DNA from 3 places in the Arthrobacter sp. TmtSoilC77 genome. Region 2 is predicted to be linked to each of the others. Evidence: riboswitches for the same ligand, from Rfam matches in the RefSeq annotation. Region 2 holds a riboswitch; each other region holds the start of a gene.
The links. A riboswitch is a leader RNA that binds a small molecule or an ion and turns the genes downstream of it on or off. The one in region 2 is predicted to bind S-adenosylmethionine.
Positions count from the first base shown of each region.

Region 1 (3,267 bases), 3.1 Mb from region 2:
TACGAAGACGTTCAGCGGCATCAGGGGTGATGTAGACACGCGATACAGGCGAGATCCCTGCAAACCACACCGCCGTACCGGCAACGATGACTGCTCCGGCACGGCGATGGGGGTGGTTCCCGCTCATGGCAGCAAGGTTAGACCTGTTTGAGGGCCTTCTCCAGATCCAGAATGAGATCGTCCACGTCTTCCAGGCCAACGGACAAACGGACCACGCCGTCGCTCAGCCCAATGGCCGCACGCCCTTCGGGCCCCATGGCCCGGTGGGTAGTGGTGGCCGGGTGCGTGATGAGGGACTTGGAGTCGCCCAGGTTGTTGGAGATGTCGATGACGCGCAGACCGTCCAGCAATGCAAACGCGGCATCCTTGGCCGAACGCCCGGAGGAGGGCAGCAACTCGAAGGTCAGCACGGTACCGCCGGCCTTCATTTGCTTGGCTGCCAGCTCGTACTGAGGGTGCGATTTCAGCAAGGGGTACTTGACCCAGTTGATGGCAGGCTGCTGCTCGAGCCATTCCGCGATTTTCAAAGCAGACGCCGAGCTGTGGTTCACCCGCAGGCCGATCGTCTCCAGGCCCTTGGTCAACACCCAGGCATTGAAGGCGGAGAGTGAAGGTCCGGTGTGCCGCATCAACTGCTTGACCGGGCCATCGATGAATGCCTTGGTGCCCAGGATTGCGCCGCCGAGGACACGCCCCTGGCCATCGATGTGCTTGGTTCCGGAGTACACAATGACGTCCGCGCCCAGGTCACCGCAACGCTGGAGCAAGGGTGTGGCAAAGACGTTGTCGACGACGACGGTCGCTCCCGCAGCATGCGCCAGCTCGCTGACGGCGGCGATGTCCACGATTTCCTGCATGGGGTTCGAGGGCGACTCGAAGAACACGGCGGTGGTCGGTTCGGAGAGGGCAGCCCGCCACTGGTCGAGGTCGGGACCGTCGACGAACACGGTCTCCACGCCCCAGCGCGGCAGGATCTCGTTGAGGATTACGAAGCACGAGCCGAACAGGGAACGGGCGGCAACCACGCGATCACCGGCAGCCAGGAGGGCACCCAAGGCGGTGAACACCGCGGACATGCCTGACGCCGTCGCGAAGCATGCCTCGGTTCCTTCGAGCAACCGCAACCGTTCCTGGAACGTGGCTACAGAGGGGTTGCCGTAGCGGGAGTAAACGAAGCGTTCGTCCTCGCCGGTGAAGGCGCGTTCGGCGGCGGCAGCGGATTCGTAGACGAAGCCGGAGTTCAGGAAAACGGGTTCGGACGTCTCCTGGAAGTTGGTACGGTCAAGGCCGCCGCGTACTGCCTGGGTGTCAGGGCTCCAGCTGGCGGCATCGGGATTGAAAGTCACTTAGTCGTTCCCCAGGTTGGTTGGCAGGCCGCGGTTCTTCCAGCCGTTGATGGTCCGTTCGCCGTAGCGGTCCGGGTCGCCTTCGAAGCCCTCAAGCACGTTGTAGGCGGTGAACCCGGCCTGCGTCGCGGCGATGGCGGCCGAGATGGAGCGCTGGCCTGAGCGGCAGATGAAAACGAGTTCCACGCCCTCACCCTCGGGTGCCTGCTGCTGCAGGTCCTCGATGAAGCGGGAGTTGGGAATGCCACCGGCGAGGTTCCACTGAATGAACAGGGGATCATTCTCTGTGGCTTTGGTGTCCGGGATGCCGATGTGGGCCCACTCGGCCTCGGTGCGGACGTCTACCAGGATTGCGCCTTCTTCAAGCTTGGCCCACGCGTCCTGCGGGGTCAGGTCACCTGCGTAACTCATGCGTGTCCCTCGAATGCTTCTTCGTCGTCGTCGTTCTCCAACTGGTCAACAGCATTCGCGACGGCGGCGTCTGCGTTGGCGATGGCAGCGGGCAGGACGACCGCCTGCGCCACGATGACATCCGTGCCATTGAACGTGGCTGCCGGGCTGCCGTGGAGCACGTAGCCGTCGGCGAGGGCCGTGGTGATCCGCTCGCAGAATTCACGGGTATCCGGACCTGTAATCAGGCGGTAGGAGAGTTTTTCTTCAGTGGTTTCAGGCATTGGCTGGTGCTCCTCAGTCACGCTTGCAGTTCGAAGTGTCGATACGCCGAGTAGTCACCTGAGGCACCCCGCCGGAGAGAGGGTTGCCGACCAGCAAGTCAGGGCTTGGCGCTGGTGCTCATTACTCAAGAAAAACGTAACATCCCGCGGCGGCGGCCCGCACTTGCAAGCGGTTACGCGGTCGTCATGTTGCGTAACCGGCCGGTGCTGGAGTAGCAGCCCAAATGTGACGCCCCGGGAGCATAATTGACGCAGTACGACCCCCTGTAACTTCGCAAGAAATCAGGTCGCGGTGAACGGACAAGGCAGCTCTACACTCAAGCCCATGCTGCATTTTGGATGGTTCGTGGGCCACGGTTTTGGTGTCCAGGGATGGGGAACTCCCGGCTACAGCCTGGGCTACGACTGGAAGAAGCCTGCCCTGTATCAAGACGCCGTCCGCGCGTTTGAGCAATCCGGCCTTGACCTCTTCATCATCGAGGACTCCCTTACTGTTCCCGATACCTATGGCGGCACTGCCGAGGTCTCGCTGGCACACGCCTCCTTTGCGCCCAAACATGATCCCTTGGCCCTGGTGCCGTACCTCCTGTCCGCAACCGAGCACCTTGGAATCGTCCCGACGGTCAGCGCATCGTTCTATCCGCCTTTCACTGCGGCCCGCCTCCTGGCCACGCTGCAGCATTTCTCCGAGGGGCAGTTGGGATGGAACGTTGTCACCTCCGGCAGCGACCTCGCAGCGCAGAATTACGGTTTGGACCAGCAGATTGAACACGACCTTCGATATGAGAAGGCGGAGGAATTCGTCGACGTCGTCCGCAGGCTTTGGCGGAGCTGGGAACCGGACGCCGTCCTTGAGGACGTTGAGGCCGGCGTATTCGCCGACCACACCAAAGTGCACCCTATTAACCACCAGGGTGACTTCTTCAAGGTCCGCGGTCCCCTCAACACCGCACCTCTGCCGGAGGAGCCCGTACTGGTGCAGGCCGGCGCTTCTCCCCGCGGCAAAGCGTTCGCGGGTGGGCATGCAGACGTGGCGATCGCCTTGGCCCGTGGCGTTGACGGCATGAAGGCCTACCGGGATTCCATCCGTGCCGAGGCTGCCAAGGCGGGCAGGAACCCCGACGACGTCAAGGTACTTTTCGTGCTAAAGCCCACCGTGGTTGGTTCATCGGCCGAGGCCGGGGAGTTGCGTGCGCAGCGCCGGGAGCTAACCCAGCGTGATATCGACAGCCAGCTCAATTCGATCT
Region 1 covers NZ_AP046050.1:4,207,127-4,210,393, reverse strand. The annotation lists gene AC6I99_RS19445 (hypothetical protein) at 1-127, opposite strand, end outside; gene AC6I99_RS19440 (O-succinylhomoserine sulfhydrylase) at 138-1,346, opposite strand; gene AC6I99_RS19435 (rhodanese-like domain-containing protein) at 1,347-1,757, opposite strand; gene AC6I99_RS19430 (DUF1737 domain-containing protein) at 1,754-2,020, opposite strand; SAM riboswitch class IV at 2,035-2,146, opposite strand; gene AC6I99_RS19425 (NtaA/DmoA family FMN-dependent monooxygenase) at 2,313-3,267, shown strand, end outside.
Region 1: another riboswitch for S-adenosylmethionine. It lies ahead of AC6I99_RS19430 (DUF1737 domain-containing protein); the one in region 2 lies ahead of AC6I99_RS05405 (hypothetical protein).

Region 2 (3,267 bases):
CACCCTCATGCTTTGTGCCACATCCACCGGCGCATACGCCACCATCTTTGTGGTCCTCTTCGACTGGGAACGCTGGATGGCGATCGCCGTCGGCGGTGCAATTGTGCTTGTTTACTCGACCATCGGTGGCATGTGGTCCATCACCTTGGCCGACCAGGTCCAGTTCATCATCAAGACCGTAGGCATCTTCTTCCTGATGCTCCCGTTCGTCATGAACGCGGCCGGAGGACTGGACGGCATCCGTGAGCGTGTCGATGCGAGCTTCTTCCAGATCGACGGAATCGGCGTCCAGACGATCATCACCTACTTCGTCGTGTACACACTCGGACTCCTGATCGGCCAGGACATCTGGCAGCGCGTCTTCACGGCCAAGACTCCCAAGGTTGCACGCTGGGGTGGAGCGACCGCCGGCGTTTACTGCATCCTCTACGGTGTGGCCGGTGCATTGATCGGCCTGGCCGCCCGCGTAGCACTGCCCAATATCGATGTCGCCAACCTCGGCAAGGACGTGGTCTACGCCGAAGTGGCAACCCACATCCTGCCCATCGGCATCGGCGGCCTGGTCATGGCCGCAGCTGTTGCAGCCATGATGTCCACCGCTTCGGGTGCCCTGATTGCCGCCGCCACGGTGGCCCGCGCAGATGTTGTTCCGTTCGTGGCCAGCTGGTTCGGCAAGACCATCAACACGGACGACACCGAAAACCCCGAGCACGACGTCAAGGCCAACCGTTACTGGGTTCTTGGCCTGGGCATCGTCGCGGTGCTGATCTCCATGGCCGCGCAGGACGTGGTTGTTGCCCTCACCATTGCTTACGACATCCTTGTGGGCGGCCTCCTCGTCGCGATTCTTGGCGGCCTGGTGTGGAAGCGCGGCACTGGTATCGCTGCTGCATGGTCCATGGCAGTGGGCTCGGTATTGACGTTGGCCTTGTTGATTCTGTTCGCCACTGGAGTCATTCCAAGCGTCGATGGCGTCTACGCCAACGAGCCCATCTACTACGGCCTCGCGGCCTCGTTCGTCGCCTACGTGGTGATTTCCCTCCTCACGCCGCCCACCGAACCCGAAGTCCGGGCCGCTTGGGAAAAGCGCGTGGCCGGAGCGGTATCTGACGAATTGCCCTTGGAAGCCCACCCCGTCAGCAGCCACAACGCCAGCTAACGGCCCAGGGCCGCAAGGCATCAGATAAGAACTGAACAAAGCAATGTTCGACGGCGGCGCCGCCCCTTCCCGGGGCAGCGCCGCCGTTGCGCTGTGCGGGGGCGAGCGGATCCGAGGGCCACACTTCTCCCGGACAGCACTCCTCCAGTACAGTGGTCCCAGCTTCAAGAGAGGTGGCGCCAAGCTCCGACTGGCCACACACCAACCCCATGTTCACGGGTGGTTCGGATGAGGAAGCGGCCCGCCCCGGACCAGAGACAACCGAGCGGGCAAGAGCACTCCCCAAAGGAGCAGTCCTTGCCGTACCAAGGCGTTACCACCCCAAGCCAAAGCAGCCCCACCAAAACCGAAGCGCCCACTGTTCCGGTGATTCCCGGCGTCGACCTTGTCCTTGGGACGGTGACGCTGTTCCTGAACGGTGGCCTGGCCCGGTTCCGGCACCCCGAAGCGCGCCTGTTGGCGCATGCCCTTGCCCAGGCTGTGCGTCCATCGCGGTGGTGTGAATCGTCGAGGACGTTGACGGTGACTGTTGCAGCGCTCGGGCGTCCGGCGGGACTGGAGCGGCATTTCACCTTCGGTGAAGATGGCCCTGCCTAAGAAACGGTCCTAGAATTCCTCGTCTTCTTCCCCGCGGAATTCTTCGGTTTCATCCAGGGGGACAACCCGCTCGTCGTCATCCGGGACGTCGATTTCCTCCACCCAGGGTTCGTCGACTTCCTGGTCATCGCTGTAATCGTAGGCGGGATCCGACTCGATGGTCTCCCGTTCGGGGTGGTTGGCGTGCGGTTCGGTGGTGTCCATGCTGCAACCTCCGTCTGGTGGGCTGGCAAGCAGCCTGCTGACCGAGTGCGGGGAGGGCCCCCGCCCCTGTCCTTCCATCTGAGCACTGTGCCTGAAGAGGGTCAAGGCAACGGCCCACATGGACCCAGGGAAAGGCTCCAGGCAGAGGATTGCAGCTTCGAAAATTAAGGCATGCCGAACATTCCAGCTAAGGAATACCGGCCAAAAATCCCCGCCAATAAGCGGTACAGTGGGCGTGCAATGGGGCCGCAACTACCCCACCCAGCACAGGAGAAAAAGTGCAGAAGCACCAGGAATCCCACGGTTCGTCGAGCCCCGCTCCGGACCCCGCCCCCGGATCCGGAACACCGTCCCAACCAGCCCGGCCCACACCGGCGGACATCAGGCGCTGGCGTCAATACCTGGCCGACGAGCGTGCCGAAGCCGCCGTCTACCGGGAACTCGCCCAGCGTCGTGACGGCGAAGAACGGCAGATCCTGCTCGCCCTGGCCGAGGCCGAGGGAAGGCACGAGGCACACTGGCTCAAGCTCTTGGGAGAACACGCCGGAATGCCGAAGGGAGCTTCCACCCGCAGCCAGCTGCTGGGCTTCCTGGCCCGGCACTTTGGTTCCGTGTTCGTCCTCGCGTTGGCGCAGCGCGCGGAAGGCCGCTCCCCCTACGGAGCCGAACCTGCCGCGACTCCAGCCATGGTTGCCGACGAACAAATCCACGAAGAAGTTGTCAGGGGCCTTGCCACGCGTGGCCGCAACAGGCTCTCCGGTACCTTCCGTGCCGCTGTTTTTGGCGCCAACGATGGCCTGGTGAGCAACCTTTCACTGGTTATGGGTATGGCAGCAACCGGCGTTCCCAGCCCGGTGGTCCTCATGAGTGGCGTGGCCGGTTTGCTGGCCGGCGCCCTGTCCATGGGTGCTGGCGAGTACGTTTCGGTCCGCTCGCAACGGGAGTTGCTCAGCGCCACGCTGCCCACGCAGGCAACCCTCACAGCCGCCCCTTCTTTGGACATCGAGCACAACGAGCTTGTGCTGGTGTACTTGGCCCGCGGCATGACCCGTGAGGCAGCCGAGCACCGTGCCGCCGAACGCATGGGACTCTTCAGCTGCGACTGCGATCCCAGCCTCTCCTTGCAACCGGAGAAGGAGCAACCCGCTGACAACCACGAAACCGTGGGGTCTGCCTGGGGCGCTGCGATGTCCAGCTTCTGCTTCTTCGCCTCGGGTGCGGTCGTGCCCATCCTTCCGTTTATTTTCGGCATCACGGGTGTGGCGGCACTGATAGTAGCCGGTGTGCTGGTGGGGATCGCGCTCCTG
Region 2 covers NZ_AP046050.1:1,148,604-1,151,870, reverse strand. The annotation lists gene AC6I99_RS05410 (sodium:solute symporter family protein) at 1-1,159, shown strand, start outside; SAM riboswitch class IV at 1,322-1,441, shown strand; gene AC6I99_RS05405 (hypothetical protein) at 1,457-1,756, shown strand; gene AC6I99_RS05400 (hypothetical protein) at 1,766-1,960, opposite strand; gene AC6I99_RS05395 (VIT1/CCC1 transporter family protein) at 2,239-3,267, shown strand, end outside.

Region 3 (3,267 bases), 510 kb from region 2:
AATTCACGTGGTGTTGCTGGATGGCAGGTTGACCGGATGGTGGCGCCACAGCTTCTCGGATGGGATCTGCGAACTCGACATCAGAATGAACAGGCCACTCACAACAGCCGAACAACAAGCCTTGGAGGCAGAAGTGGAACGCTACGGGAAGTTCCTGGGCATGGAGACAAAGCTGGTGTGAAACTGCGGGACTAAGCTGGGTTAAGACCTAGGAGGCCTGCACCGTGAACAATCTGATCTTCTGGATCATCGTCTGCTCGTGGCTGATTCCCATGGGGATACGCATGTACAACAAGTCCCGGGCGCGGCGGCTCCAGGACCGCAATTTCCCGGGCCCGAATTATCCGGGCCCCGGCTATCCCCCGCAGAATCTTCCGGGACCGGGTTACCCGCAGCCGAATTATCCGGGCTATCCCACGCAGCCCACCACCATCCGCCCTGCCGATGCCCCACCGCCGCCAGGACCGGCGTCGAACGCTTCTTCACCTACGTTTCCGAGCCACAGCGGCTCTGAGCAGCAAGGCTTCCGCGCGCGCAAGCTGGCCGAACTGGACCTCAAGTTCAGCAACGGCGAAATTGCCATGGAGGATTACATGAAGCAGCGCGGCGACATCATGAACGGCTGAGCCGGCTTAGGCGAAGAAGGCCTCGCGAAGCTGCTTCGATAGTTGCCCGATTTCGGTGAGGAAGCCATCGTGGCCGATGGGGGCCTCGATCACGTGGACAGGCACATTGCCTGGCAGGTTTTGCGCCAGTTCCACTGACTGGGCCGGAAAATAGAGGCGGTCGGAATCGACGGCTGCCACAAAGAATTCAGCAGTGGCCGCGGCCAAGGCTTCCTTCAAGGTGCCCCGGCCCCGTCTGATGTCGTGGGACATCAGCGCCTCGGTGATGGCGATGTAACTGTTCGCATCGAACCGGCGCACCAGCTTGGTGCCTTGGTGATCGAGGTAGCTTTCCACCTGGTAGCGGCCACGCTCCCCCAGGACCGCAGCGGCCAGGGGCGTCTCCTGGTGCTGGGCTTCCCGGCCGAAGCGGACATCAAGCTCCAGCGCTGACCGGTACGTGATGTGCGCTATCCGTCGGGCCAGGGCAAGGCCTGCCTCAGGAGTTGGTCCACCGTAGTAATCGCCGTTGTTGAAGTTCGGGTCCTGGCGGATGGCGAGCGTCTGCGACTGGGCGAAAGCGATTTGCTCGGCTGTGCTGTAGGCGCCCACAGAAATAACCGCGCACCGCTGAACACGCTCAGGGAAGGTGACCGCCCACTCAAGTGCCCGCGCCCCACCCATGGAACCGCCAAGGACTGCGTGCCATGCCTTGATCCCCAAAGCATCAGCGAGCCGGGCTTCAGCCACCGTGCTGTCGCGCAACGTGATCAGCGGGAAGCGGGATCCCCAGGGCCGTCCGTCCGGCGCCTCTGACGATGGGCCCGTGCTACCGTAACAGCCGCCCACAATGTTGATGGAGATAACGAAGAACCGGTTGGTGTCGATCGTCGCGCCGGGACCAACGAGTTGCTCCCACCAGCCTTCCTCATCAGTTGCACCGCGGGCCACATGCGTGCTGCCCGTCAGTGCGTGCTGAACCAGGACTGCGTTGGACGCATCCGCATTCAACTGCCCCCAGGTTTCGTAGGCAAGCACAACATCCGGGAGAAAACCGCCGGCTTCAAGTTCCAGCGAACCTACGCCGGCGTACTTGACCGTCCCGTCTTCTTTGCCCGGTTTGGGGGGTGCTGTAGCAGTAATGGTCATTCCTTTGACACCTAACCTCGCGCTTGCCTGCCGCCTTGCGTGCGACAGGCCAGGTCTTCACCCGGGGCACCCCACCGCGGAGGAGGGTTGCCGGCCAGCAAGCCGGGGCTGTCGCTGGCACTCATGACCTAATACGTAGAGTCTAGGAAAAATACCGCTGTCTTGGCGAAGAATGTGACAGCTGTGTGACGGTTTGGCGCCGCTTCGTTCAGGAACACGCACCGCGAAGGGCCGCCCGGCGAATTTTCGACGGCGGGCGGCCGCTCTCCCAGCAGCGCGATTAAGCGCCTTTGGCAGCCCGGAAACCGGCCTCCAGATCAGCAATAATGTCGTCCACGTGCTCTATTCCCACAGAGAGGCGGACGAGGCCTGGATTCACGCCCGCAACCAGCTGCTGTTCGACCGTGAGCTGGCTGTGGGTAGTCGACGCCGGGTGGATAACCAGCGAGCGGACGTCACCGATGTTGGCAACATGGGAGTGCAACTCCAGGCCGTCGACGAATCGCTTGCCGGCCTCGACGCCACCCTTGATGTTGAATGCCACCACTGCACCGGTACCCCTCGGCCCGTACTTACGGCCGCGGTCGTACCAAGGGCTGGACGGCAGGCCCGCGAAGGCAACCGATTCGACGTCGTCATGGGCTTCCAGCCATTCAGCCACTTTGGTGGCGTTCGAGACGTGACGCTCGACGCGCAGGCTCAGGGTTTCCAGGCCCTGGGCGATGAGGAAGGCGTTGAACGGGGAAACCGCCGAACCCAGATCGCGCAGCAACTGCACGCGCGCCTTGAGAATGTAGGAGAGGTTGGCTCCGAGCGCGCCATCCTTGCCAAGGTCCCGGGCGTAAACGAGTCCGTTGTAGCTGGGGTCCGGAGTATTGAATCCGGGGAAGCGCTCCGGGTCCTTGCCGAAATCAAAGTTTCCGGAGTCCACGATCACGCCGGCGATCGCCGCGCCGTGGCCGCCCAGATACTTGGTAGCCGAGTGCACCACGATGTCCGCACCCCACTCGATGGGACGGATGAGGTAGGGGGTTGAGAGCGTGTTATCCACGATGAGCGGCACGCCAGCCTCGTGCGCGGCGCGTGAAACACCCTCGATGTCCAGGACGTCCTGGCGCGGATTGGACACAACCTCGCCGAAGAACAGCTTGGTGTTGGGCTGCACGGCGTCCCGCCACTGGTCCAGGTTGTCCGGATCCTCCACGAACGTCACGGAGATGCCGAACTTCTTCAGAGTGTGCGCCAGCAGGTTGTAGGTGCCACCGTAGAGGCTGGGGCTCGCGACGACATGGTCTCCGGCCTCGGCAATGTTCAGGATAGCGAAGGTTTCCGCGGCCTGTCCTGAGCTAAGGAGCAACGCGCCCAGCCCGCCTTCGAGGCTGGCGATCCGCTGCTCCACGGCGTCTTGTGTTGGGTTGCCGATACGCGTGTAGATCGGGGCGAGCTCGGCCAGTGCAAAGCGGTTGGCTGCGCTCTCTGCGCTCGGGAAAACGAAGGACGTGGTCTGGTAGAT
Region 3 covers NZ_AP046050.1:1,656,511-1,659,777, reverse strand. The annotation lists gene AC6I99_RS07620 (winged helix DNA-binding domain-containing protein) at 1-181, shown strand, start outside; gene AC6I99_RS07615 (hypothetical protein) at 225-626, shown strand; gene metX (homoserine O-acetyltransferase MetX) at 633-1,754, opposite strand; SAM riboswitch class IV at 1,769-1,883, opposite strand; gene AC6I99_RS07605 (bifunctional o-acetylhomoserine/o-acetylserine sulfhydrylase) at 2,035-3,267, opposite strand, start outside.
Region 3: another riboswitch for S-adenosylmethionine. It lies ahead of metX (homoserine O-acetyltransferase MetX); the one in region 2 lies ahead of AC6I99_RS05405 (hypothetical protein).